3 regions of the Lysinibacillus sp. GbtcB16 genome follow, and region 3 is predicted to be linked to each of the others. Evidence: riboswitches for the same ligand, from Rfam matches in the RefSeq annotation. Region 3 holds a riboswitch; each other region holds the start of a gene.
The links. A riboswitch is a leader RNA that binds a small molecule or an ion and turns the genes downstream of it on or off. The one in region 3 is predicted to bind thiamine pyrophosphate.
Positions count from the first base shown of each region.

Region 1: linked by a shared signal. The riboswitch ahead of thiM (hydroxyethylthiazole kinase) and the one ahead of thiC (phosphomethylpyrimidine synthase ThiC) in region 3 are both predicted to bind thiamine pyrophosphate.
Region 2: linked by a shared signal. The riboswitch ahead of thiT (energy-coupled thiamine transporter ThiT) and the one ahead of thiC (phosphomethylpyrimidine synthase ThiC) in region 3 are both predicted to bind thiamine pyrophosphate.

Region 1 covers NZ_JAGXJV010000002.1:134,377-145,334, forward strand. Annotated here, with positions in the region: gene thiE (thiamine phosphate synthase) at 1-559, opposite strand, end outside; gene thiD (bifunctional hydroxymethylpyrimidine kinase/phosphomethylpyrimidine kinase) at 549-1,373, opposite strand; gene thiM (hydroxyethylthiazole kinase) at 1,361-2,128, opposite strand; TPP riboswitch at 2,215-2,313, opposite strand; gene mbcS (acyl-CoA synthetase MbcS) at 2,501-4,084, shown strand; gene sppA (signal peptide peptidase SppA) at 4,269-5,282, shown strand; gene KVT27_RS12570 (RDD family protein) at 5,295-5,921, shown strand; gene tpx (thiol peroxidase) at 6,059-6,562, shown strand; gene KVT27_RS12580 (class I SAM-dependent methyltransferase) at 6,652-7,581, shown strand; gene KVT27_RS12585 (universal stress protein) at 7,640-8,089, opposite strand; gene ald (alanine dehydrogenase) at 8,492-9,607, shown strand; gene KVT27_RS12595 (M24 family metallopeptidase) at 9,748-10,836, opposite strand.
Region 2 covers NZ_JAGXJV010000007.1:46,056-57,013, reverse strand. Annotated here, with positions in the region: gene KVT27_RS19085 (aminopeptidase) at 1-840, shown strand, start outside; gene KVT27_RS19080 (SGNH/GDSL hydrolase family protein) at 872-1,780, shown strand; gene KVT27_RS19075 (exonuclease SbcCD subunit D) at 1,904-3,061, shown strand; gene KVT27_RS19070 (AAA family ATPase) at 3,058-6,138, shown strand; gene KVT27_RS27105 (hypothetical protein) at 6,179-6,304, opposite strand; gene KVT27_RS19065 (magnetosome magnetite crystal formation protein family) at 6,357-6,680, opposite strand; TPP riboswitch at 6,806-6,913, shown strand; gene thiT (energy-coupled thiamine transporter ThiT) at 7,048-7,608, shown strand; gene map (type I methionyl aminopeptidase) at 7,779-8,534, shown strand; gene KVT27_RS19050 (hypothetical protein) at 8,562-9,275, opposite strand; gene KVT27_RS19045 (polyphosphate kinase 2 family protein) at 9,476-10,285, shown strand; gene KVT27_RS19040 (GNAT family N-acetyltransferase) at 10,460-10,958, shown strand, end outside.
Region 3 covers NZ_JAGXJV010000008.1:106,713-117,670, forward strand. Annotated here, with positions in the region: gene KVT27_RS19920 (hypothetical protein) at 1-576, opposite strand, end outside; gene KVT27_RS19925 (response regulator) at 1,032-2,186, shown strand; gene KVT27_RS19930 (hypothetical protein) at 2,398-4,044, opposite strand; gene KVT27_RS19935 (methyl-accepting chemotaxis protein) at 4,299-6,401, shown strand; gene KVT27_RS19940 (AEC family transporter) at 6,731-7,660, shown strand; TPP riboswitch at 7,727-7,841, shown strand; gene thiC (phosphomethylpyrimidine synthase ThiC) at 7,986-9,764, shown strand; gene KVT27_RS19950 (catalase) at 9,970-10,958, opposite strand, start outside.

The DNA.
Region 1 (10,958 bases), on a different contig from region 3:
CAACTCCGTCAGCACCAGCTTGCAAAACAATATTAGCGTTTGTCCAATTTATTCCACCTATAGCTACGATGGGCAAGTTAGGTTGCAACTTGGAAGCTTGCTGTAAAAAATTTGTGCCACATGGTGGTTGTGCATCACTTTTAGATGTTGTGGCAAAAATAGGTCCAATTCCTACATAGTCCGCATGATGGTCAATAGCCGTTTGTAGTTCTTCCTGTGAATGTACAGAAACGCCAAGGAGCCGGTTTGCCATTTTCTTACGTGCAATGGCAATTTGTTCATCATCTTGACCAATATGAACACCATCAGCACCAAGTCGAACTGCTAGATCCACATCATCGTTGATGATAAACGGCACACGGTAATGTTGACATCGTTTTTGGCATTGGTGGGCAAATTGCTCATAAGCTAATCCTGTTAATGCATAAGGACCCTTTTCGCGTAATTGAAACATAGTAATGCCAGCCCGTAGCGCTTGTTCGAGTACAGCTAAAGGTTCCTGTTGGGAAACATTGCTTGTACCCATAATAAAATAAAGCTGTAAATCTTCACGTTTCAAGTAACTTCACCTCGCAGGCACCTTTATGCAGCTGATAAGCAAAATGATTTGTGGGGCCATGACCTTTACCAATGGCTAAATCATGCATAATGGCTAATTGTATAAATCTTTTAGCTTCGATAATAGCTTTTTCAATGGTCAAACCTTGACCAAGAAAAGCAGTGATAGCTGCTGAAAATGTACAACCTGTACCATGTGTGTTTTTCGTCGTAATACGAGGAGACTGCATGGAAAATGATTTGTCATTTTTTATAAATACATAATCAATTGCATATAACGAATTGGGGAGATGCCCACCTTTAATGATGACACATTGAACACCTAGTTGGAAAAAGCATTGAGCAATTTCCTCCATATCCGAGAATTGATTTATTTTTTTTCCCGTAAGTGCCTCTGCTTCCGGTATATTTGGTGTCACAATTGTAGCAAGAGGAAGTAAAGACATGCGCATGGCCTCGATAGCCTCTTGCTGCAATAAGCTTTCTCCACCTTTTGCAATCATAACGGGATCAACGATTAGTGGGATTTTTAAATCGTCAATAATGTGTGCAATACCTTGAATAATTTCCGAGGAATAAAGCATACCTGTTTTAATCGCAGTAATCGAAAAATCTTCTAGTAATGCATGAAATTGTTTTTCAACAAAGTCAACTTCAATTGGGAAAACCTCTGTTACACCAAGTGTGTTTTGAGCAGTTAATGCTGTAATAACGGAGGTGCCAAAAACCCCTAATTCCTGGAATGTTTTTAAATCAGCCTGAATACCAGCGCCACCGCCACTATCTGAGCCTGCAATTGTCGTTACAATATGCATGAAGCCTCACCCTCCTTTGAAAGACGATGTAAGGCATTAAGCAAAGCAATTTGAATATCCCCAATATCCTCTGTAAATGCGGATGCTAACTCAGCTGCTTTTTTATAGTATGTGAGTGTTTCCGCTAATTGGCTGTACGGATCATCTCCTGAAGAGAAGGCTGCTCCACATATAGCACTAAGTAAACAGCCTGTACCCGTTACTTCAGTCATTTGTGAATTTCCACCTGTAATCCATTCGCTATGCACACCGTCTGTCATAAAATCATGTTTGCCTGTAACAATGACTATACAGTTGTAGCGTTGAGCCAATAATGTAGCCTCAGTCTCTATGTCAATAAATCCCTCACCACTATCAACACCTTTTTGTTGCCATTCCACATTGGCTAATGCCGCAAGCTCTCCCTTGTTACAACGTATGACTGCAAATTGAATAGCTGAAAGTAATAGATGTACGGTTTCCTTGCGATAAACTGTGGCACCTGCGCCAACCGGATCTAATATAACAGGAATGCCAAGGGTATTTGCTTTTTTTCCTGCTAACAGCATTGATTCTTTTATTCGATCATTTAGTGTACCAATATTGATTAAAAGAGCGTCTGCATTGGCGACCATTTCCTCAACCTCATGGCTATCATCAGCCATGACAGGAGAGGCACCTAATGCCAATAGACCATTGGCTTGGAAATTAGCCACGACATAATTAGTTATACAGTGAATAAGCGGTTGTTGTTGACGAATTGTTTGAAAAATCATTTTAGTCCTCCTTTATGGGTGGACGTAAGCATGCAAAAAAGGCCCTTTTTACGTAAAAATGCACGAAAAAGAGCCTTTCATCTGAAAAAACGATGTTCATTGCTCCCTACGTCAGTATTAACTAACAGGTTCAAAGGGTCAGGTTTTACCTTCTCAACTCTTTATGAGTCCCCCTGCAATCTTGCTTTTAGTTGACCAAAATGTACCATACTTTTCGTATGTATTCAATAGCAAGTTTTCCTATCGACAAAACGTGACTGATGCCATATAGCTAAGCATGATAGTTGTCATGACTTTACTTAAATCAAGTGTAAACCATTGAAAATACTAAGAAAGGAGTATAATGTGTCTTAACAAAAGGGGGCATTTGCCATGAATAGACAAGAATTAGTAGCACCAGAATGGTACAACATAACAGATGAATTTGAAAAATATGCAAAGGATTCAACTAAAAACGCATTGATTATTTATAATGAGCATTCTGATGTACAATTTATCACCTACGCACATTTACTTGAAAGAGCGAATCAGGCGGCACATGTCTTTACAAAAAATGGATTAACTAAAGGTGATGTCATTTTAGTGATGGTACCACGCTCAGTAGAAGCATACATTGTCTATATTGCTGCATTAAAAGCGGGTTTAACAATCATTCCAAGCTCTGAAATGCTAAGAACAAAAGATATTGAGTATCGTATTCATCATGCTGATGCTAAAGCTGTAGTAGCCTTTGAGCCCTATATTGAGCAATTTGATCAAGTAGGAAATCTACAAAATATACAGCAATTTGTTATCGGAGATGCACATGAACCATGGCAGCCGTTAGTAGACAAAATGCGAAAGCAACCAACAACTTACATAAGTTCTACACCAACAAAAAGTACAGACCATGCCTTTTTAGCTTACACAAGTGGCACAACAGGTAACCCGAAAGCTGCTGTTCATACTCATAGCTGGGGCTATGCACATTTACGGACAACAGCCCCACACTGGCTAGGCGTACAAGAAAATGATATTGTATGGGCAACTGCAGCACCAGGATGGCAAAAATGGATTTGGAGTCCGTTTCTCGCGATTTTAGGCAGCGGTGCCACTGCATTTGTTTATAAAGGAAAGTTTGATGCAGCAACATATTTAGCGTTGCTTGAAAAATTTAAGATGAATGTCTTATGTTGCACACCGACAGAATATCGTTTTATGGCAGCACTTGAAAATTTACAGGAGTATGACATCAGTTCAATTCGACAAGCTGTTTCAGCAGGTGAACCATTGAACAGTGAAGTCATTAAAAAATTCTCAGACACTTTCCATCTACAAGTGCGAGATGGTTATGGTCAGACTGAGAATACACTTCTTGTAGGGACTATGGTTGGTATGGACGCAAGAGTTGGTTCGATGGGTAAACCTACGCCAGGCAATACCGTTGACATTATAGACGATTTTGGCGAGCCAGTTGCTATAGGAGAAGTAGGTGATATTGCTGTTCATCGAGAAACACCTGCACTTTTTAAAACATATTTAAATGATCCTGAACGTACTAATTTACAATTTCGTGGTGATTGGTATATAACAGGGGATCGAGCTTATAAAGATGCGGACGGCTATTTTTGGTTTGAAGGCCGCGGAGATGATGTTATTATTTCCTCAGGTTACACAATTGGACCTTTTGAAGTAGAGGATGCGCTGATGAAGCATCCGACTGTGAAAGAGGTTGCTGTCATTGCAAGTCCCGATAAAGTTCGTGGGAACATCGTTAAAGCGTTCATTATCCTTCATAATGGTGTTAATGGTAATCAAGAGCTTATTCAATCCCTTCAAAATCATGTCAAATCATTAACGGCCCCTTATAAATACCCACGTGCTATTGAATTTGTTACGGAGTTACCCAAAACTGCATCTGGTAAAATTAGACGTGTCGAATTAAGACAACAAGAATTAGAACAGCTTGTACAATAATCATTTCCTAGGAAATAATGTCGAAAATCAAAGTTCATGCAAAGAAATGAACTTTGATTTTTTTTATATTTTTAGGTAAGGTATTATGAGGAAATAAATAGAATAAAACTTTTTGCATATTATTGCAAAAAAATGAAACAAATGAGCAAGTCATACGTATTACGAGTTAAGGAGGCGGAAAGACATGAATGTTAAAAGGTGGGTTGCATTGATAGTTGCTGGTGTTCTTTTACTGTTTTCATTAGGGATTAATACCATTTTTGCACTATTTAAAGCAGATTTCCTAGGTAATTTTGACAGTTTAATGGCAGGAAATAACCTAGATGTATATGAAAATGTAATTGAAGGAGATAATTATGATAAAAGGATTGCCTATTTAAAGGTAGATGGAACAATCCAAGATATTGGATCAAGTTCACTATGGCAACCTGTTGCATATGATCATCAATTTTTCTTAGATCAATTGGATAATATTTTGTACGATGATACGATTCAAGGGATTGTTTTAAGTGTTAACTCTCCGGGTGGAGGGGTAAAAGAATCTGCTGAAATTTATAAAAAGCTATTAAAAATTAAAGAAGAACGACAAATTCCAATTTATGTATCAATGGATTCGATGGCAGCATCTGGTGGCTATTATATTTCAGCTCCAGCAGATAAAATATTTGCCCATCGTGATACAATTACAGGCTCGATTGGTGTAATCATGCAATCTATTAATTATCAAGCATTGGCTGAAAAAGTAGGTGTCAAATTCGAAACGTTTAAATCTGGCGAGCATAAGGATATGCTAAGTCCAATGCGTGATGTGACACCAGAGGAACGAGCGATGATGCAGGATATGATCAATGAAACATACGAAGAATTTGTAGATATCGTTGAACAAGGACGTAATATGTCAGAAGCTGATGTGAAGAAAGTGGCGGATGGACGTATCCTTGGCGGTACAAAAGCACTTGAAGCAGGTTTAGTTGATGAAATTGGCGACGAAGAAGCTGCCATTGCTGCCTTACGCGCAGATTTTGGACTAGAAGATGCTGTATTATTTGAATATGCCTATGATATGGGCGGATGGCAATCTTATGTTGGAATGAAAATTGGCTCTATGTTCGGTCCTTCTGCAGAGGAAAAAATGCTAATGAAAATTATGACTGATTACAATGCACCGAAAATGATGTATTTATACGGTGAATATTAAGGAGGGAGTTCAATGACAAACAATGAAGTTGTTATGCAAGGTTCACCCTCAATGGAAAATGGCTTTTTTAACAATGGCACGGAAGATTCCACAAGACAAAAAAATTACACATTAAAAACGGCAGGCTTTTGGATCAGATTGTGGGCATTTCTATTGGATGGATTTATTGTATCTGCTGTAGTTGGCATACTTATTAATCCTATCTTTTATTTAATGGACTGGTCCTTATCAGAATCAGTTTGGTATGCTCCAATCTCCATTATATCTGCGATTCTTTATTACAGTTATTTTGTCCTTATGACGAAATTCTTTGGTCAAACGCTAGGGAAGATGGTATTTGGGCTACGTGTTATTTCATTAAAGCATGATAACCTTACTTGGTCAGATGTGTTATTCCGTGAATGGATTGGGCGTATGATTAATAATATTGTGATGCCTCTCTATATTTTGGTAGTTATTTTGCCAGACACTCAAGGGTTGCATGATTATTTCGCCGATACAACCGTGGTGCATGAGAAAGTCTATATTGAAAAGAACTTGGTGCCACTTTCTATAGAGAAAAAGGAAGAGCAGATAGCTTCTATTGAACAAGAGGGAAAACCTGAGCTAGAAAAACTAGAAGAAAAAAATGAACAATAAACAAGAGACTGTCTCAAATGAAGAGACAGTCTTTTCTATTACTAGCTAACACTTAGAATAAAGTAAGCTATCTTAGTTGCAATTAATTCCCTTCATTTAGTAATATTATGTACATATGAAGATTAGGAGGCGTTTATATGGCACAAGTAACATTTAAAAATGGTCCAGTGACACTAGTAGGTAATGAAGTAAAGGTGGGCGATTCTGCACCAGATTTTACAGTATTAGCGAATGACCTTTCACCTGTAACATTAAAAGATTCAGAGGGGAAAATTCGTTTATTTAGTGTAGTACCATCATTAGATACTGGTGTATGTGATGCGCAAACACGTCGTTTTAATGAAGAAGCAGCTAACTTAGGCGATAATGTAGTGATTTATACAGTATCTGTAGATCTTCCATTCGCTCAAAAACGTTGGTGTGGGGCAGCAGGTATTGATGCCGTTCAAACAGTTTCTGATCACCGCGACCTTTCATTTGGTGAGGCTTATGGCGTGTATATTCAAGAATTACGTCTTCTGACACGTGCAGTATTTGTTGTGGATGCAAACAATAAAGTAACATATGTTGAGTATGTACCTGAGGCAACAGACCATCCAAACTATGAAGCGGCTATTGAAGCTGTTAAAGCACTAGCATAATGGCCTGCTTTTAGGCTAAGATAATACTAGACAAAGGGGCTGTGACGAGTGTTTGTCACGGCTCTTTTCTGCTTGAAAGGAAGTTATCTATGGAAAACATCGAGAAATTATTTGGTATGCTAAATGAGCATGCTGAAAAAATCGAAAAAGAACACAATACAACTTTGTTAGAGGGGTTACTAGATGGGCTAGAGGCGTGGCTGGATGGAGAAGTGGATTTCTCACAAAAGGATGCGACAAAAGAGGATATTCGCAAGTCTATTCAAATTGCCATTCTAAAAGGAATGCGAAAAAGTTCTCAACCAAACCATCAAATGACGCCTGATACGTTAGGATTATTAGTGGGCTATTTTGTTGAACAAATCTTTGCTGAACGTCTTGAGCATGACAAAATTTCGATTATGGATCCAGCAGTAGGTACGGGGAATTTATTACTAACAGTTATGAATTTATTAGATGGTAAAGTAGAGGCTACTGGTGTAGAGGTAGATGAGCTCCTTATACGTTTGGCTGCAGCAACAGCTGATTTAACAGAGCAACCGATTTCTTTATATCGTCAGGATGCCTTACAAGATTTATTGGCAAATCCTGTAGATGCAGTAGTATGTGATTTACCTGTTGGTTATTATCCAAATGAAGAAATTGCCCTTGAGTATGAATTGTGTGCGCCTGAGGGAATGAGTTATGCCCACCATTTATTTATTGAGCAGTCTATGAATTATACAAAGGAAGGTGGCTACTTATTTTTCCTTGCGCCATCACATCTTTTTGATTCAGAGCAGTCTAAGCAACTTCATAAATACATTCAAAAGCATGCTTGGATTCAAGCGATTATTCAACTACCTGATTCCATGTTTGCCAATAAATCATTAGAAAAGAGCATTGTCATCTTGCAAAAGCAATCGAAGGAATGTCAATCACCTAAAGAAGTGCTTTTAGCAAAAGTACCAAATATGCAAAACAAACAGGCACTTGCTTTATTCTTTGAAAAAGTGAAAATGTGGAAAGAGGGCAAGTAATTGCTCATAGAAGTCAAAAAGGTATCCTACAGTAGGATACCTTTTTATGTATTGCTGATTAGTTTTCAGGTGTGCGGATGACAAGAACGTCACAATTAGCTGAACGTACAATTGCTTCAGATACTGAACCAATTAGGAAACGCTCTACTGCATTTAGACCTGTTGCACCACAAATGATTAGATCTGCGTCTACAATTTTAGAAAGCTCTTTAGTAATAATATTTTTTGGAGAACCATATTCGATGATTAGGTTAACGTTTGCGATACCTTCATCTTCAGCTTGCTTTTTGTAACCATTTAATAGTTCTTCAGAAAATGCTTGAGCACGTTCTGCAATGGAACGGTCGTATGCTTCAATCGCAGCGAATGAACGTGTATCAATAACATTCACTAAATTTAATACAGAACCCTCATTACGCTTCGCCACGTCAATTGATTTACGAAAAGCGTATTCAGCTTCCTTAGAACCGTCTACTGCAACCACAATGCTTTTATAATGATTAGCCATTTGAAAAACCTCCCTGATTTGTATATGTTGATTATACCAAATGATTTTCTAAAGGAAATACTTTCCGGAAGAAAAATTATGAAAAAGTGAAGGCATTTCATGAAGAAAATATAATTACTTAATTCCCACTATTAGCAACGTGTAAACGTAATTTTGGCTTTCGTAATCGAAGAGTATATATCACTATAATTTTCCTTTTTATTTTATAAATATAATAATTTAGTATGTAAAATCACCGTTTAAATATTTTGTATTTTGGAAATGTTAGAAATTTTATTTGTATTTATTTTAATTAAAGCTTTTTTTTTATTTGTTTGGTAATATGGAATTGCAAGGGGTGCATCAATTTTTAATTACATAAATGATGCTGATTTTTTACGTAATGGAAGGGGATAGGAAACTATGAAAATTGGTATTCCAAAGGAAATTAAAAACAATGAAAATCGTGTAGCAATGACTCCAGCAGGAGTTGTTACTTTAACACATGCAGGCCATGAGGTGTACATTGAAACTGGAGCAGGCTTAGGATCAAGCTTTACGGATGCTGATTATATTGCAGCTGGTGCCCATATTGTGCAAACTGCTAAAGAAGCTTGGTCGCAAGAGATGATTATGAAGGTAAAAGAGCCTGTAGCTTCTGAGTATGATTACTTCTATGAAGGTCAAATTTTATTTACTTACTTACACTTAGCGCCAGAAGTTGAATTGACTCAGGCACTTTTAAATAAAAAAGTTGTAGGGATTGCCTACGAAACAGTTCAATTAGCAAATGGTTCACTACCATTATTAACACCGATGAGTGAAGTAGCAGGTAAAATGGCTACACAAATCGGTGCACAGTTCTTAGAGAGAAATCATGCTGGTAAAGGTATTCTACTTGGTGGTGTATCAGGTGTACAACGCGGTAAAGTAACAGTCATCGGTGGTGGTATCGCGGGAACTAACGCTGCGAAAATCGCTGTTGGTATGGGAGCAGACGTAACAGTTATCGATTTAAGCCCTGAGCGTTTACGCCAATTAGAAGATATGTTTGGTCGTGATGTTCAAACATTGATTTCTAATCCTTATAATATTGCAGAATCTGTAAAAACTTCCGATTTAGTAATTGGTGCCGTATTAATTCCAGGCGCAAAAGCACCAAAGCTTGTATCAGAAGAAATGATTCAATCAATGCAAGCAGGCTCTGTAGTAGTGGATATAGCTATTGACCAAGGTGGTATTTTTGCTTCTTCAGATCGTGTCACAACACATGATGATCCAACATACGTAAAACACGGCGTTGTACATTATGCAGTTGCGAATATGCCTGGAGCAGTACCACGTACATCAACAATTGCTTTAACAAATAATACAATTCCATACGCACTTCAAATTGCGAATAAAGGCTATAAACAAGCTTGCCTAGACAATGTTGCGCTGAAAAAAGGTGTTAATACTTTAGATGGACAACTAGTATATAAAGCTGTTGCAGATTCACAAGGACTTCCATATGTAAATGTGGATGAGCTTATTCAATAATTACATGTAAAAATGAAAAATCCTTCGAGAAATTCACTCTCGAAGGATTTTGTTATTTTTCTTCTAAACATTTATCTAGTAAAGATCCTAGTTCAATGGAATAAAAAGACAGGAAGGCATTTGGATGCTTCCTTTTTATATTATAGAATGATTAACTCTTTCGGGAACTTTGTTAATACTTCCACACCATCTTTTGTTACAACAACATCATCCTCGATACGTACACCTGTTACATCTGATTTATAAATTCCAGGCTCAATCGTGAAGACCATGCCCTCTTCCATTGTCATGTCATTTGTTCCTGTAACAGATGGGAATTCATGTACAGAAATGCCAAGACCATGTCCAAGACGATGTGTGAAATATTCTCCAAATCCTGCTTCGGTAATCGTATCACGTGCAATTTTATCTAAGTCCATAGCACGTACACCAGGTTTCACAGCTGAAACTGCATTTTGGTTAGCTGCTAACACAGCATGATAAATTTCTTTTTGTGCTTCACTTGGCTCTCCAAAGGCAACTGTACGCGTAATATCAGAGCAATAGCCATCGTAAATGACACCAAGGTCAAATAGTACCATATCCCCTTTTTCTATTTTTCGTGCACCTGGATGACCATGAGGAGAGGCTGTTTTTGGGCCACTCAGTACCATCGTTTCAAAGGACATTTTACAACCTTTATCTTGAATAGCATTTTCAATGGCTGTTAAAATTTCCATTTCTGTTTTACCTTCAGCAATTTCCTTGCAACCGATTTCAATAGCATAATCAGCTAACTCCGCAGCCTTGCGTAATTTGTCTAATTCACTTTCATCCTTAATTACGCGCATTGCATTAATTTTTTCGTCTAGACGTACAAAATTTGCTTGTGGGAAGGACTGCTGTAGGGCCTCTAAGCGTTCCACAATGAGCTGTGCCTTTTCAATGGCAAACGTAGTTGGTTGAATGTTACGTGATGTAATGGCTTGTGCAAGGACCTCCATCGAATTGTCAGTGTCTTGATGGCCAATAACCTCATAAGACCAACCAGCCGCTTTTGCATCTGGAATTTCCATTTGCGGACAAATTAGAAAAGGTTCAGCATCTTTAAAAATCATGACACCTAGTAATCTCTCATGTGGATTACTTTTAAAGCCTGAAACGTAAAAAACATTGTCAGGTGTAGTGATAAATGCCGCATCAATGTGATTTTGCTGCAAATAACTTTGGATTTCTTCAACCTTTGACATAAATATGTCCTCCTTTTTAGTACATGGGAAATTTTAATGAGGAACCTTCGATTTTCTAAAGAAAATGGCTGTTCCTTTTTATCACTGAATAATTGTGATCTAACAACGTATAAAATTGTTAG
Region 2 (10,958 bases), on a different contig from region 3:
CGAAATGCGGTTATGAAGGATTTAATTGCGTGGTCAATTATTGCAGTTCCTTCGTCAAAGTGGGCGGCAAAGGTATTCCCTCAATTGACAGCCGATGAGCAAGTGCCTGCTTTATGGGACGCTATCTTTAAAACAGTTCATATCGGAGAAGGAAATGCAGTTGACAATTGGCATCAGCATGTAACGAATTTAGAATCTCGTGCAGAACTATTAAATAATAAAAAGTATGCGAAGCTACACTATACTGCACCAGGAACAGATTTAACAATTGCTTTAGCTCCACAGCATAAATGGCTAACTGGCGGCAGTAAAACGCCTGAAGGCAATGTTTTTATTGCCAATATGCCAACAGAAGAAGTATATACACTTCCAATGAAGCAAGGTGTAGACGGTTATGTTAGTAATTCAAAGCCTTTAGTATATCAAGGCAATATCATAGATGGCTTTAAATTAACATTTAAAGAAGGAAAGATTATGAAGGCGGAAGCTGAAGTAGGTCAAGATTTATTACAAGAGCTTATTCAAGTAGATGAAGGTTCTAGTTATTTAGGTGAAGTAGCACTTGTTCCGCATGAATCACCCATTTCAGCATCAGAGATTTTATACTTCAATACATTGTTCGATGAAAATGCTTCAAACCATTTAGCAATTGGAGAAGCATACCCGACTTGCTTAGAGGGCGGTAGAGACTTAGAAAACGGTCAACTAGAAGCATTAGGGGCAAATATTTCTGTCACACATGAAGACTTTATGATTGGTAATGGTGAAATGGACATTGATGGTATTTTACCAGATGGAACAGTAGAGCCGATATTCCGCAAAGGTAGTTGGGCTTTCTAACTTAGTTCCAATCGAGAATGGGGGAGAGCAGATGAAGCACTTAGGTAGTTTAATCGGGATGATTATTTTAGTAATGACATGTTGGGGTTCATCTGCTTTTGCTCAAACCGAAAGCTATGTAGCGATTGGGGATTCCCTAGCTGCTGGTCAAACCCCTTTTCAACAAATTGATGCTGGATATAGTGATTTAATTGCTATGAGATTACAGGCAATGGATCAATTAAAATTTTATACAAAGGAACTAGCTTTTCCTGGCTTTACAACAGCTAATGTTTTAGAAAGGATTAAAACTGAGGAAGCAAGAGATTTATTAGCCAATGCCACTTTAGTGACTGTTTCGGCAGGTGCCAATGATTTATTAAGCCTTGTCCGGCTAAATCCAACGGCTGGAACATTAACTTTTTCTCAACTCCAAGCAGATTACGCCTTAAATATAGTGAGAAAAAATATGGAAGCTATCTTAAATGAATTGGGAGTACTTGCGCCAAAGGCTCAGGTATATGTTATAGGCTATTATTTTGCCTATCCAGCTGTTCATCTCACTCAAAAAGAAGGAACAAATGCACAGCTTGTGAAATTAAATACGATTTTACAGCAACAGGCAGAGCTAGCCGGAGCTGTTTATGTAAATGTGTATGACAGCTTTGGATTAAATGCCACTAACTACTTACCAAACTATGCAGATGTCCATCCAAATATGGAAGGCTATCGCCAAATGGCCAATGCATTTTTAAAGGCATATAGTGGTAGTGATGCCTTAAATATTGCTTCATCACAATTACCGCAACCCAATCCTCTGTCATTTGAAGAAATTTTAAAAGAGCGAACTTCCACACAGCCTAAACAACAAAAGGTAACAACCTCCCAGTCTGTTGAAAACATACGTTCTATTCAGGGATTTCACGGCTATACAGCTTTTATGGGGAAGTTGGAAAAATAAATAATGATGAGTAAAGGCATCTTAGAGGATGCTTTTTTTTGTGTGTACTAAATTCCCCAAACAAAGGAAAAAACAATCCGTTACAAGCCATGATAAAATAATAAAAGGACAGGAGGTACAGGAATGAAAATATTTCATACAGCAGATTGGCATTTAGGAAAGCTCGTTCAAGGCGTCTATATGACAGAGGATCAACAATATATCTTACAACAATTTATACAAGCTATCGATGAAGAAAAACCAGATGTAATTATTATAGCAGGTGATCTATACGATCGTTCCATGCCCCCTATTGAGGCAGTGAATTTACTAAATGATATATTAGCAAAAATAGTTTTAGAGAAGAGGATTCCTGTTTTAGCCGTTGCAGGGAATCATGACAGTGCAGGCAGATTAAACTTTGGTAGTCGTTTGATGCGTGATAGTGGTTTATATATTAAGGGGCAGTTTACGAAAGATCATGCACCCATTATTATCAATGATCCATATGGAGAGGTGCATTTTCATCTTGTACCATTTGCAGAGCCTGCCACTATTCGCAGTATTTTTGAAGAGGAGACCATTCGTTCTCACCATGATGCGATGCAGAAAATTATTGAACATATAACAGCAGGTATGGATACAAATAAACGCAATATATTTGTTGGACATGCCTTTGTGACCAAATACGGTGAGGAAGAAGCCAATACTAGTGACTCAGAGCGTCCGCTTTCTATTGGGGGTTCAGATTGTGTGAATGCTGCTTTATTTAAACCATTTCATTATACAGCACTCGGACATTTACATAAGGCACATTTTGTCTTAAATGAAACAATTCGCTATGCTGGTTCACCATTAAAATACTCATTGTCTGAGCATCTACATGAAAAAGGCTTTTTAATCGTCGATCTAGATGAGCATGGGGATTGTACTGTAACTAAAAGGAAGTTCATGCCAAGACGAGATTTACGTGTAGTGGAAGGGCAGTTGGAGGATTTATTAATGCTTCCACCAAGTGATGATTATGTATTTGTTCGATTGACGGATGCTACGTCCGTGTCTTCGCCAATGGAACGTATTCGTACCGTTTTTCCACATGCCATGCATGTTGAACGTAAGATTTTACGACAAGAGAAACCAAGTGAGCTTCAAGTAGTAGAAGCAGAAAAGCTAGAAGATATCGATCTATTCCGCTCTTTCTTTACAGATATAATTGGAATTCAACCAGATGAAGATACCGAGCGTCTGTTTACGGAAATGCTACAGGAATTATTAGATAAGGAGCGAGAAACAGTAAAATGAAGCCATTAAAGTTAACGATTACGGCGTTCGGTCCTTATAAAAATACGGAAATAATTGATTTTGAACAATTAGGGGAACATCGTTTGTTCGCCATCTCTGGCAAAACCGGTGCAGGGAAAACGACGATTTTTGATGCGATTTGTTATGCACTTTATGGGTCAGGCAGTGGTGAGGATCGTCAGGATACGGCTTTACTGCGAAGTGGCTTTGCTGATGATGATGTATATACAGCAGTAGAACTTATTTTTGAAATGCATGGAAGAATCTATCAGATTTTACGTCAGCCTGGGCATATAAAGGAAAAAAATAAAACAGCTACTGGTAAAAAGGTGGAGTTAGCGGAAGTAAAAGAGGGAAAGCTCGATTATAACATTGTTGAAAAGCAGCAAACACTGGAAGTCGATAAAAAGATTCAGGATATTATTGGTCTGACAAAGGATCAATTTAGCCAAATTGTGATGCTACCTCAAGGTGAATTCCGCAAATTATTAACGTCGGATTCTACAAACAAAGAGGTCATATTACGAAAAATCTTCAAAACAGATCGCTTTGGTGTTATGACAAAACTGCTTGATGCGAAACGAAAAGAGGCAGAAAGTGATCTTGAACATGCCAAGCAATTAAAAGAACATTTACTTGGTCAAATTGTTGGTGCACTTCCACATCGTTCCTCTCCTTTGTTCACACAAATTGCTAATAATACGGAAAATATGTTTCAGCTAAAGCAAGCACTGGAAGAGGAGCTTACTTATTATAGAAAATGTTTTGAAGATGAACAGCGACAGTATGAGGAAGCCTATAATCATCATCAAAAAGAACAGGAGTTTTACCGTTTAGCTAAAACGTTTAATGAACAATTTGAGGAGCAGTCCAAACGTCAAGAACGACTAGAACTGCTATTAAATGAGCAAGACAACTACCGTGCAAAGGAACGGGAGATAGCTTTAGCAGAACAAGCGGAGCGTTTACTACTACTTGAGCAACAATGTTTGGATTTACGAGCGGAACAAAATTTAAAAGAACAAGCCTATCAACAAGCGAACAGTAGTCAATTACAAACCAAGGAGCTTTTACAAAGAGCCCAAGGAAAATATGAAGCGGAAGAGGCAAAAGAGTCAGAACGTCAAAAGCTTTTGCAGCAGGAAATGCAGCTCCAAGCATTGCTTCCTAAGTTCGAGGCTTATGACAGCAATTTACAGCAACTGAAAATTGCTGAGCAATATGTTGAAACGGCTAAACAAGGGGCAGCGGATAACCTGACGCTAATCGATAAAGAAAGCGCGCAATTAGAGGAGCTTTCACAATCAATTGAGTACTTTGAAAAACAATTGGAACCATATGAAGGTTATTTAGAGCAACTACCAAAACTGCGGGAGCAAGTAGCTTTGCTCATGCAGGTGGAGAAATATACAAAAACGGTAGAGATAGCGAAACGGGATGTTATCGCTACTAAAGCTCATTATCAGGACAGTAGACAGGAGCTTCAACAATTAGAGCAACGCTGGCTGACAAGCCAAGCAAGCATTTTAGCTCAGGAGCTTAAAGAAGGGCAACCTTGTCCGGTTTGTGGGAGTACGACTCATCAACAAACACATAGTGAGCAATTGGAAATTGTTGAGCTTGCTCAGGTGGAAACGTTAAAGAGAAAAGCTTCTTCAGATGAGCGTTTATATTTGGAAAAAGAGGCATTTTTAACATCCGCACAACAGCTTCAGCAAGAGGCACTGACACAATTAGAAGCATACGCGATGAAGCAACAGGATCAAGCACAAATAATAGCTTCCTTAGAAAAAATGGAACAAGAGATTACTAGCTTAAAGATTATCAATCAACAGTTAGCTCAAACAAGGATTAACCAGAAGGAACAGCGTTTAGCAATAGAGCATTTGCAACATAAACAAGTCAAACTTGAGGAATATTTAACTGAACAGATGAAAGGCTGGACAAGACTGCAGGCAATTGTAGAAGAACAGCATAAGCAAATGCCAACAACTATTCCAACCTTACAGCAATTAAAACAAACACTTACCGATGTTAGTAAACAGAAAATGGATTTACAAAAATTATGGCAGGAAAGCCAGCAAGATTTACATGCCGCGAAGGAAGCTGCCAGTAATGCTAAACTAGCGGTGGAAATCGCCAAACAGAATTTTGAAGAATTAAAGCTCAAAATGAATGACAAGCGTGAGCAGTTTTCAATAAGCATGCAGGAAGCAGGCTTTGTGAACTACGAAGACTATGCAACTGCGAAAAGAAGTGCCACTCAATTAGAGGAACTTCGGAAGGCATGCAATGATTACACGTTACATGTTCATACGTTACAAATTCAAATTTCAGAAGGAGAAAAACATCTTCAAGGGAAAGAGGAGCAAGATTTAGCCCAGATGGAGGCAACTGTGGAAAATCTCCGAATCGCCTATGAGGATGCCTTTAAACAACTTCAACAAATAGATGGATTTGCGAAATCATGTCAAAGCTTCATCAACAAAGTAGAAGAAACAGAGAGAGAGCTTCGTTTACTTGAGAGTGAGGCAGGTCGAGTGAAGGAGCTGTATGGCTTATTAAATGGGCAAAATTCGAAAAAACTGTCCTTTGAACGATATATTCAAATTAATTATTTAGATCAAATTACAGAGGCAGCTAATATTCGTCTTTATCATTTGTCTAATGGTCAATTTGAGCTTAGACGTTCAGACAGGCTTGAAAAGCATGCAAAGCAAAGTGGACTTGGGCTTGATGTATATGATGCTTACACAGATCAATTACGAGATGTTAAAACGTTATCCGGTGGTGAAAAGTTCAATGCATCATTAAGCCTTGCTCTAGGAATGGCAGATGTTATTCAAAGCTTCCAAGGCAATATTCATATTGAAACAATGTTTATCGATGAGGGCTTTGGCTCGCTCGACGAGGAATCATTAAATAAAGCAATAGACACATTAATTGATTTACAAGATTCTGGACGAATGATTGGTGTCATCTCTCATGTACCTGAATTAAAATCAGCGATGCCAGCCGTTTTACATGTCGAAAAAACATTGAATGGACATAGTCAAACACATTTTGAAATAAAATAAAGGAAGGTGTATTTCCGGTTTAAGGAAATACGCCCTCCTTTTATTTTTTTCGAGAACTGACTGTAGAAGTTGTCCCTTTTTTTGCTGCCATCACTTTTTTTACGATTGGTATAACAATAGGCGCTAATTTAACAGCGGTTTTCACTACTTTTGATACTTTCATCAAAAACACAGCTCCTTTTTAATTACTTCTACCTGTTTATTTTAAAAATAAAACATTAGCGGATAACTCGAACGGCTTGAATAATATTCCATATAACAATTCCGAGCGAGACAATTCCGTAAATGGCGAACGAAATGAACCAAATGATCATGACTGTACTATTACTTGAAGTAGGGTCTAAACTAAATGTAGAAAAGACAAAAACAATGAAAAATAAGATCCCAAATACAAAAGGAATTAGATGGGACACTAATGCGCGAATAGAATGTCTTTTAATGTCAGCATCTTTCGTAACGAAGTAAACAATTAATGGTACGATGAAAGGAGCAAAGAAAATACTGAGATAACTAAAGGCAGATAAAATTTTTTGGTTCTCCATAGTTGTACCTCCTTTTTTAATATTTACGCATGGAAAACAGTAAAGTTTCAAAATTAAGTATGGAAGAGGTTGTAATCATTCCTTGCTTTGCGTACAATGAAAGTGTTCAAATTAAATTCAGATGTAACGACCACAAGGGGAGCTGATGATGTCAGCTGAGACTGGGCACGTAATGCCTTGACTCTTTGAACCTGTAAGCTAACACTTGCGTAGGGATGTGGATAGAAACCGACACTTTTACGATGTGAGGCTCTGTCCTGACATCGTTTTTTCATTCTTAAGAATAAAAAGGTGTCAGAGAGAATCAAATCAGCGCATTTCTATTCCTGCTCTTGTATCCTACATCGGAACAAAGGAGAGAATATGTATGGACAAAAAAAGACTATTAATGCTAGTGGAGATTGCAATATTTGCAGCGATTGGCCTTGTGCTTGATCAGGTCTCCTTTAAAGTATGGGCACAAGGTGGCTCTGTTAGTCTTGTCATGGTACCAATTATGTTAATTGCATTTCGCTGGGGTCTAGTAGCTGGCCTAATAACAGGCTTGCTTGTAGGTGTGATGCAAACCATGTTTGGAGCTTATATAGTACACTGGCTTCAAGGTTTATTAGATTACGGTGTTGCTTTCACAGTTGTAGGGTTAGCAGCCATTGTACGCAGACCTTTACTGGAAGCAGCAAGTCAACTAAACAAAACAAAAATGGCGTTTTATATTATTGTAGGTACGGTATTTGCAGGCTTCTTGCGATATGCAGCGCACACTACTGCTGGCGCGGTATTTTTTGCAGAGTATGCCGGCGATCAAAATGCGTGGATCTACTCGATAATTTATAATGGTACCTATATGCTGCCCGCAACAGTATTAACAGCCATTGTGGGAGCGTTATTATTCACAGCGGCTCCACAGCTAATGCAACGTAAAGCGTAATGCCAACCCCTTCATATTGGTGAAGGGGTTTTTTATGTAGTCGTAAGAGAATAACGCTTTTAGCACTTTGCCAAGAAGGCAGGCATACAATATTTAAAGCGTTTAGCGTTATACGCGTAAAAAGTTATGTTATATTAAAGAGTAGATATTAGATGAAAGGGACGTTATACATGATTGTAAAAACGCAAGAAGAAATTGAAGCTTTTAAAAAAATTGGACGCATTTGTGCAGAGATTCGTGAAGCGATGAAGGTTGCTACAAAACCAGGTGTCACAACACTTGAACTAGATGAAATTGCTGGTCGAATGTTTGCTGAGGCAGGTGCCATTTCAGGACCAAAAGGAGAATATGACTTCCCAGGATATACTTGTATTAGTGTCAACGAGGAAGTAGCACATGGTATCCCAGGAAAACGTGTTATTCAGGAGGGAGATATTGTCAATATCGATGTTTCAGGCTCTTTAGATGGCTACTTTGCGGACACGGGTATTTCATTTGTAGTTGGTGATGGCTATGAAGACAAAGAAAAACTATGTCGTGTTGCCAAAGATGCTTTTGATCGTGCTATGACAAAGGTAAAGGCTGGCTCTAAATTAAATCAAATCGGTAAAGCTGTAGAGCGCGAAGCGAATGCTAATGGCTTAACAGTGATTATGAATTTAACAGGCCATGGTTTAGGTCGTTCTTTACATGATGAGCCCAATCACATTTTAAATTATTATGATGCATGGGACTCTACGATTATGAAAGAAGGTATGGTTCTTGCAGTCGAGCCATTTATCTCAGCAAAAGCAGAGCATATTGTAGAAGCTGGTGATGGTTGGACATTCATTACACCTGATAAGTCTCTTGTTGCTCAAATTGAACATTCAGTAATTGTTACAAAAGATAAACCAATTATCCTTACTTCATTAGACGAAGAATAGGATTACAAAAAAATCCTGCACACCAAATTATTTTTGGTAGGCAGGATTTTTTTTAATGAATAAAATACCAACTAAGAGTACACCACATAGAAATAACGCAGCTGTTGTTACGAGTAGCTCATCAAAACCATTATGTAAAGCGATTCCTATATAAGCCCATATAAAAACACTTGGATACATGATATCAAAGTGATGAAAGCGGATATGTAGCGCAATGGCTCCACCTAAGGTCAGTAAAATAACTGCCCAAAGAGGAGTACTTAGACCAAAACCGTTCCAACCATAAGCTGTTAACGTAAAGCTAATATTTGTGATAAAAATAAATGTCATCCATGCAAAATAAATGGCGAAAGGAATACGACCCGACAGTGATTTGTCATGAAGTGGATACGTATTGTACAACATAAATAAATACAAGACTAAGAGTAAGGTAATGCCGAGAGAAACAATAAATAATTCATGATGCCATACGTATATCGTTAATGCTTGTAAAATATTTATGCAACTAAAGAGCGCAGACTGTTTCATAGATGTCTTTTTGATGTTCATCACTAACCAATAACCAATCAATAAATAAATGACAATCCAAATTATATGACTTCCATCAACAGGTGCAAATACCACCGAAAAACGATTAGAAATTTCTAAAAATGATTGACCGTTAAGTTTCATGAAAAAGGATGAAAAGGTTAGGATGAGTGAGACAATATAAGAAATTGTCATCAATAAAAACCGAGGCATGCTTTCCTCTCCCTTCGTGTTAGATTGTATAGGGAAAAGACAAATAAGTATAGTACCGTCACTCAATTTATTATAACGGAAATGTCCATCAATGTATCGTGTTGTTTTGCTAATACTATCTACAATTTACCATCTCAATAGGCATCCATTTATTTCTTTAGTACAATAAGAATATATCCAGATTAAAGGAGTGAAGCTTTATGACGCAAAACATAAAAAATTTAGACCTATCTATTGAACTAGATAAAAAGATGTATAAAAAGAAATTACAAGTACTCCAATATGAAATGTTAAATGCCCAACAATTTTTATTGAAAAATAAAATAGGTTTAATTTTAGTGTTTGAAGGTATGGATGCAGCTGGTAAAGGAGGAGCGATAAAACGTTTAATTGAACGTGTCGATCCACGTGGCTATGTCGTCCATCCAATTTCAGCTCCACAGCCACATGAATTACGCTATAACTATTTACAGCGGTTCTGGAGAAAGCTACCTCAGCACGGGCAAATCGCTGTCTTCGATCGTTCATGGTATGGTCGTGTATTAGTAGAACGAATTGAAGGATTCGCGACGAAGGATGAATGGTCTCGTGCTTATGAGGAAATTAATAATTTTGAAAAGATTCTAACTGCGGGAGACTACATAATTATTAAGTTCTGGCTTCATGTTTCAGATGAAGAGCAATTAAAACGTTTTAAGGAACGAGAACAAAATCCATACAAATCTTGGAAGCTGACAGATGAAGATTGGCGTAATCGAGAAAAGTCACCGCAATATGTGGAGGCTGCCAATGAAATGTTTGAAAAGACCGATAAGAAAAATGCACCGTGGGTTTTAGTAGCTGGAAACGATAAAAAATATGCGCGTGTGCAGGTGCTACAAGAAACGCTTGCACATATTGAACGAGAGGCACTGAAACGTGGACTTCATTTAACTAATGTATTAGACAAGGCGCATTTAGAGGATGCTGAGTCATCTAGCCTGGACCTATTACATGAGAAAAAGAAGTAAAAAATAAAATGTGAATGATGGTGCTATGACATGAAGACATGAGCTGTTTTAGTTGTAGCAGCATCTTTTTTTACATACAATAAGGTAAAACTAGGGGTAACCCCCTTCATTTCCGATGGTTGAGAAGGTAGTATAAATTTTTATCGATATTGATTGGAAGGCTAGTGTGGAGAAATGGTGCTTAAAATTTGGAATTTATTAAGAAAAAAGGGTGGGAATGTGGTAACAATAAAGGGGGAAAAATGCTACATCCGCACATTCCAAGAAAATGATGCACGAAGTTTAACAGGTCTCGTAAGCCGCAATAAATACTTTTGGTCAACATATGAGCCTTTACAAAGACCTGAATACTATACAATCGACGCGCAATATAAAAAAATTCAAGAAAGTTTATATTTAATGGATTCAAAGCGAGAATTTACTTTTGGTATTTTTGAGCATGGTACTAATAATCTAATAGGACATATTGCACTATATGCTGTAAAACGATTACCCTATTCAAGTGCATTTGTGGGATATGCTATGGATGAAATTTACGTAGGTAAGGGAATTGTCACTGAGGCAGTGAACATGGTAGTCCGGTTTGCATTCGATCAAATTGGGCTACATCGAGTAGAGGCATATGTATCTACCCAAAATAATCCCTCTATGCGTGTCTTAGAGAAGGCAGGCT
Region 3 (10,958 bases):
TAGCTCTGCTCGAGCATCAGCTACATCTTTATGGAAAGTTGGACGAGATGAATTAATGAGTTGAATTTTATTTACTACTTTATCAACTGTTGTATTAGGCGCAATATATGATGTTAATATTTTTTGCGCGGCTGCACTTACAAAAGTTTTTTGTGCTGCATTTAAGGTATTATACCAATCTCTTGTTTCCATGACATTTTGATAATAATTAACAGCTGTAGATTCTACTGAATATAACTTTTCCTCAATTTGTGCCGCCAGCTTACGGTAAGAAATTCTTGTCTGTTGATGTGATGACAATGTGGAATAGTTTGTTACATACTGCTTTTCCAGCTCTGTTAGTGCATTGTAGGCTTTTAGTGCTGCCTCCAAATTTACTTGGAAGGTAGAGGTTGTGTAGTTAATATTGTTAATCAATTGTATAACATTTGACACGTTAGAATTGTAGTAAGAAGTACTGTATATGTATGCCACGCTTGGTTGTCCAGTCACATTAGCAGCAGATGCTGGTGCACTATAAAGGAGCGATGGGACCGCCACTAAAGACAGCAGGGCTAATTTTTTTTTATTTTTCATACTATGAGATGCCTCCTAATTATATTATTCGAAACGCAAATCTATCCAATATATGGTGTTGTATCAATTTTATCATAGCCTAGGATTTTTTTATGCATTTTTTGGTCGAATAGGTAGATTGGTTATGTGTTTTTAGTGAGAGTATATAACTTCAGTACCTATTTAAACGGCATTAAAAAAGAATTGTTTAAGTACTACCGGATAATAATGGGCTGTAATGACGAAAAATCATCTGACAGAGAAAATTTGAAAATGAGCGGCTAGGACAGTTTATTTTATAATGGAAAAAAATAATTAAAATATGGAATTTTTTCAGGAGGTTCACACTCCTATATCCTATTTCAGTAGATGTCTACAAATTGGATTATTTATCCTTCAAAAGTAATGCTATCCCTCAATTTTTTAGAAAAATAAACGATAATAAGTAAAGGAGTAGTTTTTAAGGAGGAGTAATAATGAGAATCGTGCTAATAGATGATGAATATTTATCAATAACGAGATTAAAAACCTTGCTTGAAGAAAGTAAGGTTCCAGGGATAGAAGTAGTTGGAGAATACACTGATTCTCTAAAAGCGATGGATGAGATACAGAGTCTACAACCAAGTGTTGTATTTTTAGATATAGTCATGCCGGATATGGATGGTTTAGCACTGGGGGAGAAAATTCAAGAATTATTGCCAGATGTAGAGATTGTTTTTACAACAGGGTTCGATCAATATGCTTTAGATGCCTTTAATTTACATGCCGTTGATTATTTATTGAAACCCATACAAATTTCACGTTTAGAAAAGACATTGGATCGTCTTGAACAGATTAATAATAAACACAAAAAAAGTTCGAGGAACTCTACAATTATTAATCTATTTGGCGGACTCCGTGTCGTATTACCAGACGGCCAAACACAAATTTTAAAATGGCGAACTTCCAAAGCGAAAGAGTTATTTGCCTACTTACTTAATCACCGTGATGAAATTATATATCGTGATACCATTTTAGAGTTATTTTGGCCAGAGTCTGATAGAGATAAAGCATCGAAACAACTTTATACGGCCATTTATACAATACGTCAAACATTAAAAAATTATGGGCTGGAAGGTGTGCAAATTTCAAGTCCATTGCTCAATTCAGGTTATAAACTTTTGTTGGAACAAACTGTTGTCGATGTAGAACAATGGTTGTCTAGCTTGAAAGCCTTACCTTCACTAGAAAAGTCAACCGTGGATCAGCATGAACAAGTATTCCAACTGTATACTGGTGATTATTTAGGGGATTGTGATTATCTATGGGCAGAAAGTGAGAAAGAGCGTTTAAGGCGACTATGGTTACATCATGCCCATCAGCTTAGTGAATTTTATATAACAAATGAAAACTATTCGGCTGCTATTAAGGTTCAGGAAACAGTTCAAGCTCTTTTTGCAGGTGAAGAGGAAAACTATTTCATCTTGATGAAACTTTACGATTTACTGAATAATGTAGCGGCTGTTGAGGAGCAATACTTGCTGTTAAAAAAAGCGCTTCAGGAGCATTTGGCTGTGGAACCAAGTGAGGAAATTGAGAATTGGTATAAAAGATGGAAGCAGACAAATGCGCTAACGCACATGAATGTTTAACTATATAGAATACTGATTATAAAAAGGACTCTTGCAGTTTGCAGAGTCCCTAGATTGAAAAAATAAAAGCCATTGAGAAGTTAACGCACGGTTGATGATATAGTTGTTGCTAGTTTTCGTCCTAACAGGTTTATGAAACTAATGGATCAAACGTTATATTCATTGATTTGTTTTGTCAGCATCATTGTTTTATTTTTCATGCTGAAAGAATTTAATCTTTCCCTTTTTTATACTGGCCTTTATAGGTTGAAATAGCGCTGTTTAAATAATTAATGACATATGAGACTTCGTAGTCAGAGAAATAATTATTAGATAAAAACGTTTCAGCGTATGATACGGCCGAGTCGAAAATGTACCATTCCATATATGTTGTCCAATTGGTATTAGACGATAAACCCGATCCATCCTCTGAAACAGTCACATATATCCCTTTTGCTTGATTAACAAGCGTTTGTAAGCTGTATTTATTACCATAATAATAATTATTATTATACTTAAAAGCACTCTTATAAGTCCAAATAGCATTGTTTAAGTTATTGATAGCACTGGTAATATCAGTTTGAGTAGCGTAATAATTATTAACAACTGCTTGAGCAGCTGAAACGGCGGAATCTATAGCGTTTCTCTCAGCTTGCGTTGTCCATGGATTATTATGGTAAACATCTGAGCCCCACGAAACCGTTACATACTGAATTGAATTAATTAAAGATTGAAGAGTAGCTTTATCGCTATTGCCGTAGCCATAGCCATATTTTAAGCCGTACTTTTGAGCAGTTTGATAGACGGATAAAGCATTTCTGTATTGTGTAATAGCATTCTTTACTTGTTCTTGTGAGGCGCTATTGTTGTTTGCTACAGCTCTGGCGCTGGTCACAGCAGAATCAAAAATATTACGATCAACCTGCATTGTCCATTTGTCAGTTGTTAAAATATCGTATCCATTTATAGAAACCTGTACGTAAGGGGGGGATGCTAGTAGCGTAGTTAGCTCTTTTTTATCAATAACAGGTAGGATAACGGAAACGCTTTTATTGTCCACTTGAACTTTACCCACCTGGTGTCCGGAGTTTAATGCTACTTTTGATCCGCCTTTGACAATGATTTGTTCAATTTTACCCTCGCCGAAAAGGTTGAAGTTTTCCTCTACATTGATTGTTAGCTTTTCCACATTTGCCTTCAACTCAAAAGTAGGAACTTTACCTCCTATATCAATTTTAGAAAGCGCTTGGTCAGAAGATATATTCACCTTCGTACGTGCTACATTGATAGTAGATGATTTCATATCTCTTAGCGTAACATACAGCCAGTCATTCTTCTTTATAATTAGTGGTTTTAGTGTAATCGTATCGCTCACAGAAACGTCATCAAGTGTAATAGCTTTTTTTACTCTGTTTGTAATGATTAGCTGACCATCAATTGTAATGTCTTGTATGTTTACATAATCTGCGTTCACAGTAACATCACCAGAAACATGAGCGTCACCCCCATCAAAATATACTGATTTTTTGCTCGTACCAGCTTTATTTAATGTTAATGATGTCACATCAATAATTTGCTTGTTTTTTACGACAATGGTGGCCGATGCATTCGTTAATGCTGTTTTGTTTGAATGATCAAAAAGGGGCTTTAAATCATTGTGGATTCTAAATGTACCGTTTGATGTAATGACCGTATCATTTGTAATGTTTTTAATCGTTACGGCATTGCCGACCACTTTTTTTGTTGCTGCAACTTGAAACTGTGCTTCATATAAGCTTGATTGATTTAGGGAAGAAGAGGCTTGTGCAGTAGACACTGGTAATACTAGTGTCGCTGTCATCGCCGTGGCTATTAATGTTGATAGCGCTTTATTTGTCATGCAAGTCACTCCAATCATTTTATCTAATAAATAATATACCATATTTTACTATAATTTAGTATTTTAAGTGTATGTTTTACTAATTGGTGCAACTCGAATGAGTCATAAGTACTTTGAAATATATAAGGAAAATCTATTAATATGCCTGTATTTTTATCTATAATTATGTAAATTTCTACTTTATTCGCTAAATATTTTATTGAGATACGACCTTCCATCCATTATGATTATTTATAAAAGTGGGGGTGTTTGTGATGAAGAAATCAAGAGGAATTGCATTGAAACTATCTTCCCTAATAATAGGATTGTTTCTAGTATTATTTTTATCCTATACAGTGACAACGGGGATTATTATAAAAAAGCAAAGTGTTAAAGATGCAGAGTATGGAACATTGCAAACGGCTGAATCATCAGCGGCGATTATGAGCGAGCGCTTTAAAAAAGCCAATACAACATTACAAACAACGAAACGGATCGTTGAAAGTATGGAGAAGAATAAGACGCTATCTACCAAAGGTGTTTTAGACATCATGGAAAATAATTTAGCCAATAATGATGATTTATTAGGGGTAGGAGCTATCTTTGAACAGAATTCTCTTATTGTAAACCCAAATGATGAGGCTACATTGGTAGATTCCAAAAAACGTTTTGGGCCATACTTAAGTAAAAATGGGAATGAAATAACGACCACTCTTATTGAAGGTGTAGATGATAAAAATGTATCCCAATGGTACTGGGTACCAAAAGAAGAGGGACGGACTGTTTTAACGGAGCCCTATGACTATAGTGTAAACGGTCAAACCGTACTAATGACCACAATTTCTGTACCATTAGTCAATGCTTCAGGGAAGTTTTTTGGTGTATTGACGGCGGATGTGTCGATAGATTATTTAAATGAGCTGACAATGTCTGTTGCTCCGGAAGGCGGCTATGCAGCAATTATTACAAATAACGGTGTACTAACAGCTAACAGTTTCGGTAAAGAGCTGGACGGTCAAAATATGCAAGATGACTCTGCTTGGACAAGCATAAGTAAGACAATGGAAAACGGCGAGCTAACAAGTATGTACATAGAGTCTAATGAACTAAAGGATAAAGCTTATAATGTGTTTGCTCCAATGATTTTAGAGGACATTGACGAAACTTGGACCGTTCAAATCGTATTAGCTGAATCAAAAATTTTAGAAACATATAACCATGTATTTGTATATACGATTATTGCATCCATTATAATGGTAGCCCTGATGACTGCTGCAAGTGTACTATTTATTTACAAACAGTTAAAGCCGCTCAAGTTTTTACGTGCTTCAATTGAAACAGCAGCAGCAGGAGATTTAACACAAAAAGTAGAGGAGAAATATATTAAACAAGATGAAATTGGGGCAGTCGCACTGGCCTATAATAATATGTTGGAAAAAACTAATAGTGCTATTAAAGCCGTGTTAAACTCCACGACTCTATTGAACCAATCTTCTAATCAGGTCCATGAGGCGTTTACTGAAATCGTGTCCTCTAGTCAAGAGGTATCAGTAGCCATTAATGAAATTGCACAGGGTGCATCGAAGCAATCAGAAGATACTGAAGAAACGAACTATCGTATGATGGATTTATCGGAACAAATAGACGCCATTACTGCACTTTCGAATGAAATGGACGATTTATCTCACAAGACAAATGTGACAACAGAAAAAGGCATGCAAGAGGTTCAAAGTTTACATGAACATAATTTAGAGACGAATGAGATGAACGGCCGTATTCAGCAGCAAATGGAATCGCTAGCTTCTAATATTGCCAATATTAATCAAATTATTGCCTCCATTCAAAGCATTACGGAGCAAACTAATCTATTAGCTTTAAATGCAAGTATTGAGGCTGCACGAGCTGGTGAGCATGGAAAAGGTTTTGCCGTCGTGGCGGAAGAAGTAAGAAAATTGGCAGAGCAATCAAAAACTGAAACAGAAATTATTAAAAGCACGGTAGAAAGTATTTTAGAAAATTCTCAGCAAACAGTTGCAGTCATTGCATCAAATGCAGACTTAATGCAATCTCAAAATGAGTCCGTACAAAGCACGCAATTGGCCTTTAAAGATAATAGTGATTTGTCACGTGCAATTGCAACTTCTATTAGTGAACTAATGACACAGTTGTCTACTATGTTAGAGCATAAAAATCAAGCGATTATGTCCATTCAAAGTATTTCGGCAATCTCAGAGGAAACAGCGGCCTCTGCTGAGCAAGTAAGTGCCTCTGCAATGGACCAACAAGCTGAATTGCAAAAAGTGGCAGAGTCTATGCAAAATATGAATGATATCTCTAATGAACTGCAAGAGGTTGTTAATAGATTTAAGCTTGCGTAAAGAAAAAGGCCACCTAGAATCTAAAGGTAGCTCAGACTTTTTGATAAAAGGAATCGAGAAGATCATGCTCGATTCCCTTTTTATTTATCCTTCATTAAAAATAGTTCTTTGCTGCCCAATCATACACAGTCCTAAATGAATGAGTTTAGGTAATTCTTACATTGTGTACATTGTTCTCTTTCATTGATTTGATTTTTTGAATCTTTTCAACCATATGAACAAGGCGCGCCCCGTCCGTAGTGGAAGTCAACGGTTTTAATTATGAAAGTAAGTGGCATTGACCTAGTGCATGATCGACACTACTATTAAAAGGGAGGAGGGACATCAATATGGTGTATCTTGGAATGATTTTCTTTCAAATTGTCGCACCTATTTTAGTATTACTTGTACTAGGTGCTATTCTACAAAAGAAATTTCGCTTTAATTTAAAAGCATTATCACAGCTTATTACATATTGTTTTATGCCAGCCGCTGTATTTATTAATTTATATGAGACGAATATAAAGCTGTCTGTTCTAGGAGAAGTCGGATTGTTTGTTGTACTTTTTATCGGGAGTCAAATGCTGCTTAGTCACTTTTTAGCGAAAGGGCTTGGCCTCGCCAAAACTGAGGCGGCTGTTTTTAAAAATAGTGTAGTACTCATTAACTCTGGGAACTATGGGATTCCGGTAGCTCAAATGATTTTTGCCACTCAACCTATCGGTGTAGCCATCCAGGTTATACTCGTTATCTTTCAAAACATGACAACATATACGTATGGTTTATATAATTTAATTTCCTCTACTAAATCGGGCATGACGATTTTTAAGGATTTTATAAAAATGCCTATTATTCACGCTCTAATAATCGGAGTGGCCATGAATTATTTTGATATTGGCATTCCGCAGTTTATTAAAATACCAATAGACCATGTAGCAGATGGTTTTATTGCCGTTGCATTAATCACGCTAGGAGCCCAATTGTCTCAGCTGGAGATCAAAACGATGTTTAATAAAACAGTATTCGTCAGCTGCTTCACACGATTATTTATCGGACCAGCCGTGGCTTTAGTCATTATCTATGCGCTAGGTTTAGATGGGGTTGTGGCACAATCATTATTTATAGCGAGTGCTTTTCCCACATCCCGCAACAGTTCAAGTCTAGCATTAGAATATGATGTAGAGTCCGCAACAGCTGCTCAAACTGTTTTATTCTCAACCATTGTGAGTTGTATAACGGTCACGATTGTGATTTATATTGCGGATGTATTGTTTACCTAATAGAAAATATTTTAATGATATCTTCCATCTCTTAGCAATATCTGCTACACTAGCATCAAACTGAATAGTATTAACTAGGGGAGTCTGATGAGTCAGGCTGAGAGGGAAACGCATAGAGGTTTCTTGACCCTTTGGACCTGATCTGGCTCATACCAGCGTGGGAAAGTTAAGAAGCTATTGCCTATTACGTGCAATCAATAGACCCTTTACATTCATGGCCGGATCCAATTATTATTTTGGATTCGGCCTTTATTTATTGTATTGATTGTTGGGTGAGCTAGATTCGGTCCTTGCTTAAAATACATTTAAGGGAGAGAAGTAGCTCATGTCAGCAATTAGTGAAAAGAACATTACGATTATGTCTAACTTTGAAGGAAGTAAAAAGGTTTATGTGGAAGGATCTCGTCCAGATATTTTAGTACCAATGCGTGAAATTGCATTAAGTCCGACGACTGGTAGCTTTGGAGATGAAGAAAATGCCCCCATTCGGGTGTATGATACGAGTGGCCCATATACAGATCCGGCCTTTCGTGTGGATATTACAAAGGGCTTACCTGCTTTACGAAGTACTTGGATACAAGAGCGAGGGGATGTTGAGGAATACGGAGGGCGTACGATTAAACCGGAGGATAATGGTTTCCGTCGCGCTGATGATCCGCGTATCCATGAAAACGTCTTTCCGGAATTGGTGAGAAAGCCTTTACGTGCAAAAAAGGATGGAAATGTCACACAGCTTCATTATGCTCGAAAAGGAATTATTACACCTGAGATGGAATTTGTAGCGATACGCGAAAATATGGACCCAGATTTCGTACGTTCAGAGATTGCAGCAGGCCGAGCTATTATGCCTTCCAATATTAATCATCCAGAGGCAGAGCCAATGATTATCGGTCGTAACTTCCATGTGAAAATTAATGCGAACATTGGAAATTCAGCTGTATCATCCTCGATTGCAGAGGAGGTCGAAAAAATGACATGGGCTACACGCTGGGGTGCTGATAATATTATGGATCTATCAACTGGCAAGCATATTCATACAACGAGAGAATGGATTATTCGAAATGCTGCAGTACCCGTTGGGACAGTACCAATTTATCAGGCATTAGAAAAAGTGAATGGTGTCGCTGAGGATTTAACGTGGGAGGTGTACCGTGATACGCTTATTGAACAAGCGGAGCAAGGGGTAGATTATTTCACTATTCATGCAGGTGTCCTTTTACGTTACGTTCCTCTTACGGCAAGCCGTGTAACGGGCATTGTGTCTCGGGGTGGATCCATTATGGCGCAGTGGTGCTTATACCATCATCAAGAGAACTTCCTCTATACTCATTTTGAGGAAATATGCGAAATTATGAAAGCTTATGATGTAGCCTTCTCATTAGGAGATGGCTTACGCCCAGGGTCAATCGCGGATGCTAACGATGAAGCACAATTCGCGGAGCTGGAAACATTAGGTGAATTAACGGAAATCGCATGGAAGCATGATGTTCAAGTAATGGTGGAGGGTCCAGGTCATGTTCCCATGCATTTGATTAAAGAAAATATGGACAAGCAATTAGAGGTTTGTAAGGAAGCTCCCTTCTATACATTAGGTCCATTGACAACAGATATTGCGCCAGGTTATGACCATATTACATCTGCTATTGGAGCAGCAATGATTGGTTGGTTTGGTACAGCTATGCTCTGCTACGTGACACCGAAGGAACATTTAGGTTTACCTAATCGGGAGGATGTTCGAGTAGGGGTTATTACTTATAAAATTGCTGCACATGCTGCAGATTTAGCAAAGGGCCACCCAGGTGCACAGCAACGGGATGATGCACTGTCCAAAGCGCGTTTTGAGTTCCGCTGGCGCGATCAATTTAACCTTTCTCTTGATCCAGAGCGTGCAGTAGAATATCATGATGAAACATTGCCAGCTGAAGGAGCCAAAACGGCTCATTTTTGTTCAATGTGCGGGCCTAAATTTTGTAGCATGAGAATTTCTCAGGATATTCGTAATTATGCTAAGGAAAAGGATTTAAATACAACAGAAGCCATCCATGAAGGTATGAGGGAAAAGTCAGCGGAGTTTAAAAAGGCAGGTAGTCAAATCTACCAATAATAATAATGCAAGGCTTGTGTTTATTTCTAGACACGAGCCTTTTTTATGTTGGTTTCATAACTTAATAGGGAGATGAAAAAAAGGAATATATGCCTTTGCAAATAGAAATGAACGCTTAAACCTAGACGAATACAAAAAAGCTCCATGTGAATTATACATTCACATGGAGAAAAGTTGGATTTGGATATCAATAATAAGTGGAATATTAAACGTTTGTTGGTTGTTTTACGTATGGATTTGTAAGATCCATACCTTCTAATGAAAGACCCATTGCTTTTGCGACACCTTCACCATATGCTGGATCAGCTAAATAGCAGTGAAGAATGTGACGGCGTTTGATGAATTCCTCAACAGAAGCCATATCATTAGCCGTATTTTCAAATAGACGTTGTTGTTCTTCCGCAGTCATTAGGCGGAAAAGTTTACCTGGTTGCTCGAAGTAATTACTATCGTCTTCACGGAAATCATGAATTCCTGCATGACCATCAATGCGTAACTCAGGCTCTTTATGGTCTAAATTATGTTCCCATTCACCATAGCTATTTGGTTCATAGCCTAGTGTTGATCCAAGGTTGCCGTCAAAACGCATAGAGCCATCTCGGTGGAAAGTACGGAATGGACACTTTGGTGCGTTAACAGGAAGCATATAGTGGTTTACACCTAAACGGTAGCGTTGTGCATCCGCATAGGCAAAGATACGACCTTGTAACATTTTATCTGGTGAGAAGCTAATACCAGGGACGATGTTAGATGGTGCAAAGGCAGCTTGTTCCACTTCTGCAAAGTAGTTGTCCGGGTTTTTATTTAACTCAAACTCACCTACAGGAATTAATGGGAAATCTTTTTTATACCATACTTTTGTTAAATCGAATGGGTTGTATGGTAGCTCACGAGCTTGCTCCTCTGTCATAACCTGAATATACATTTTCCATTTAGGGAAATCGCCTTTTTCGATGGCTTCATATAAATCACGTTGTGAAGACTCACGGTCTTGACCGATTACCTCAGTTGCTTCATCACCTGTTAAATTTTTAATGCCTTGTTCTGTACGGAAGTGGAATTTAACCCAAACACGCTCATTATCAGCATTGATAAAGCTATATGTGTGCGAACCAAATCCGTGCATATTACGGTAACCAGTTGGGATACCACGGTCGGACATTACAATTGTAACTTGGTGAAGTGCTTCTGGTA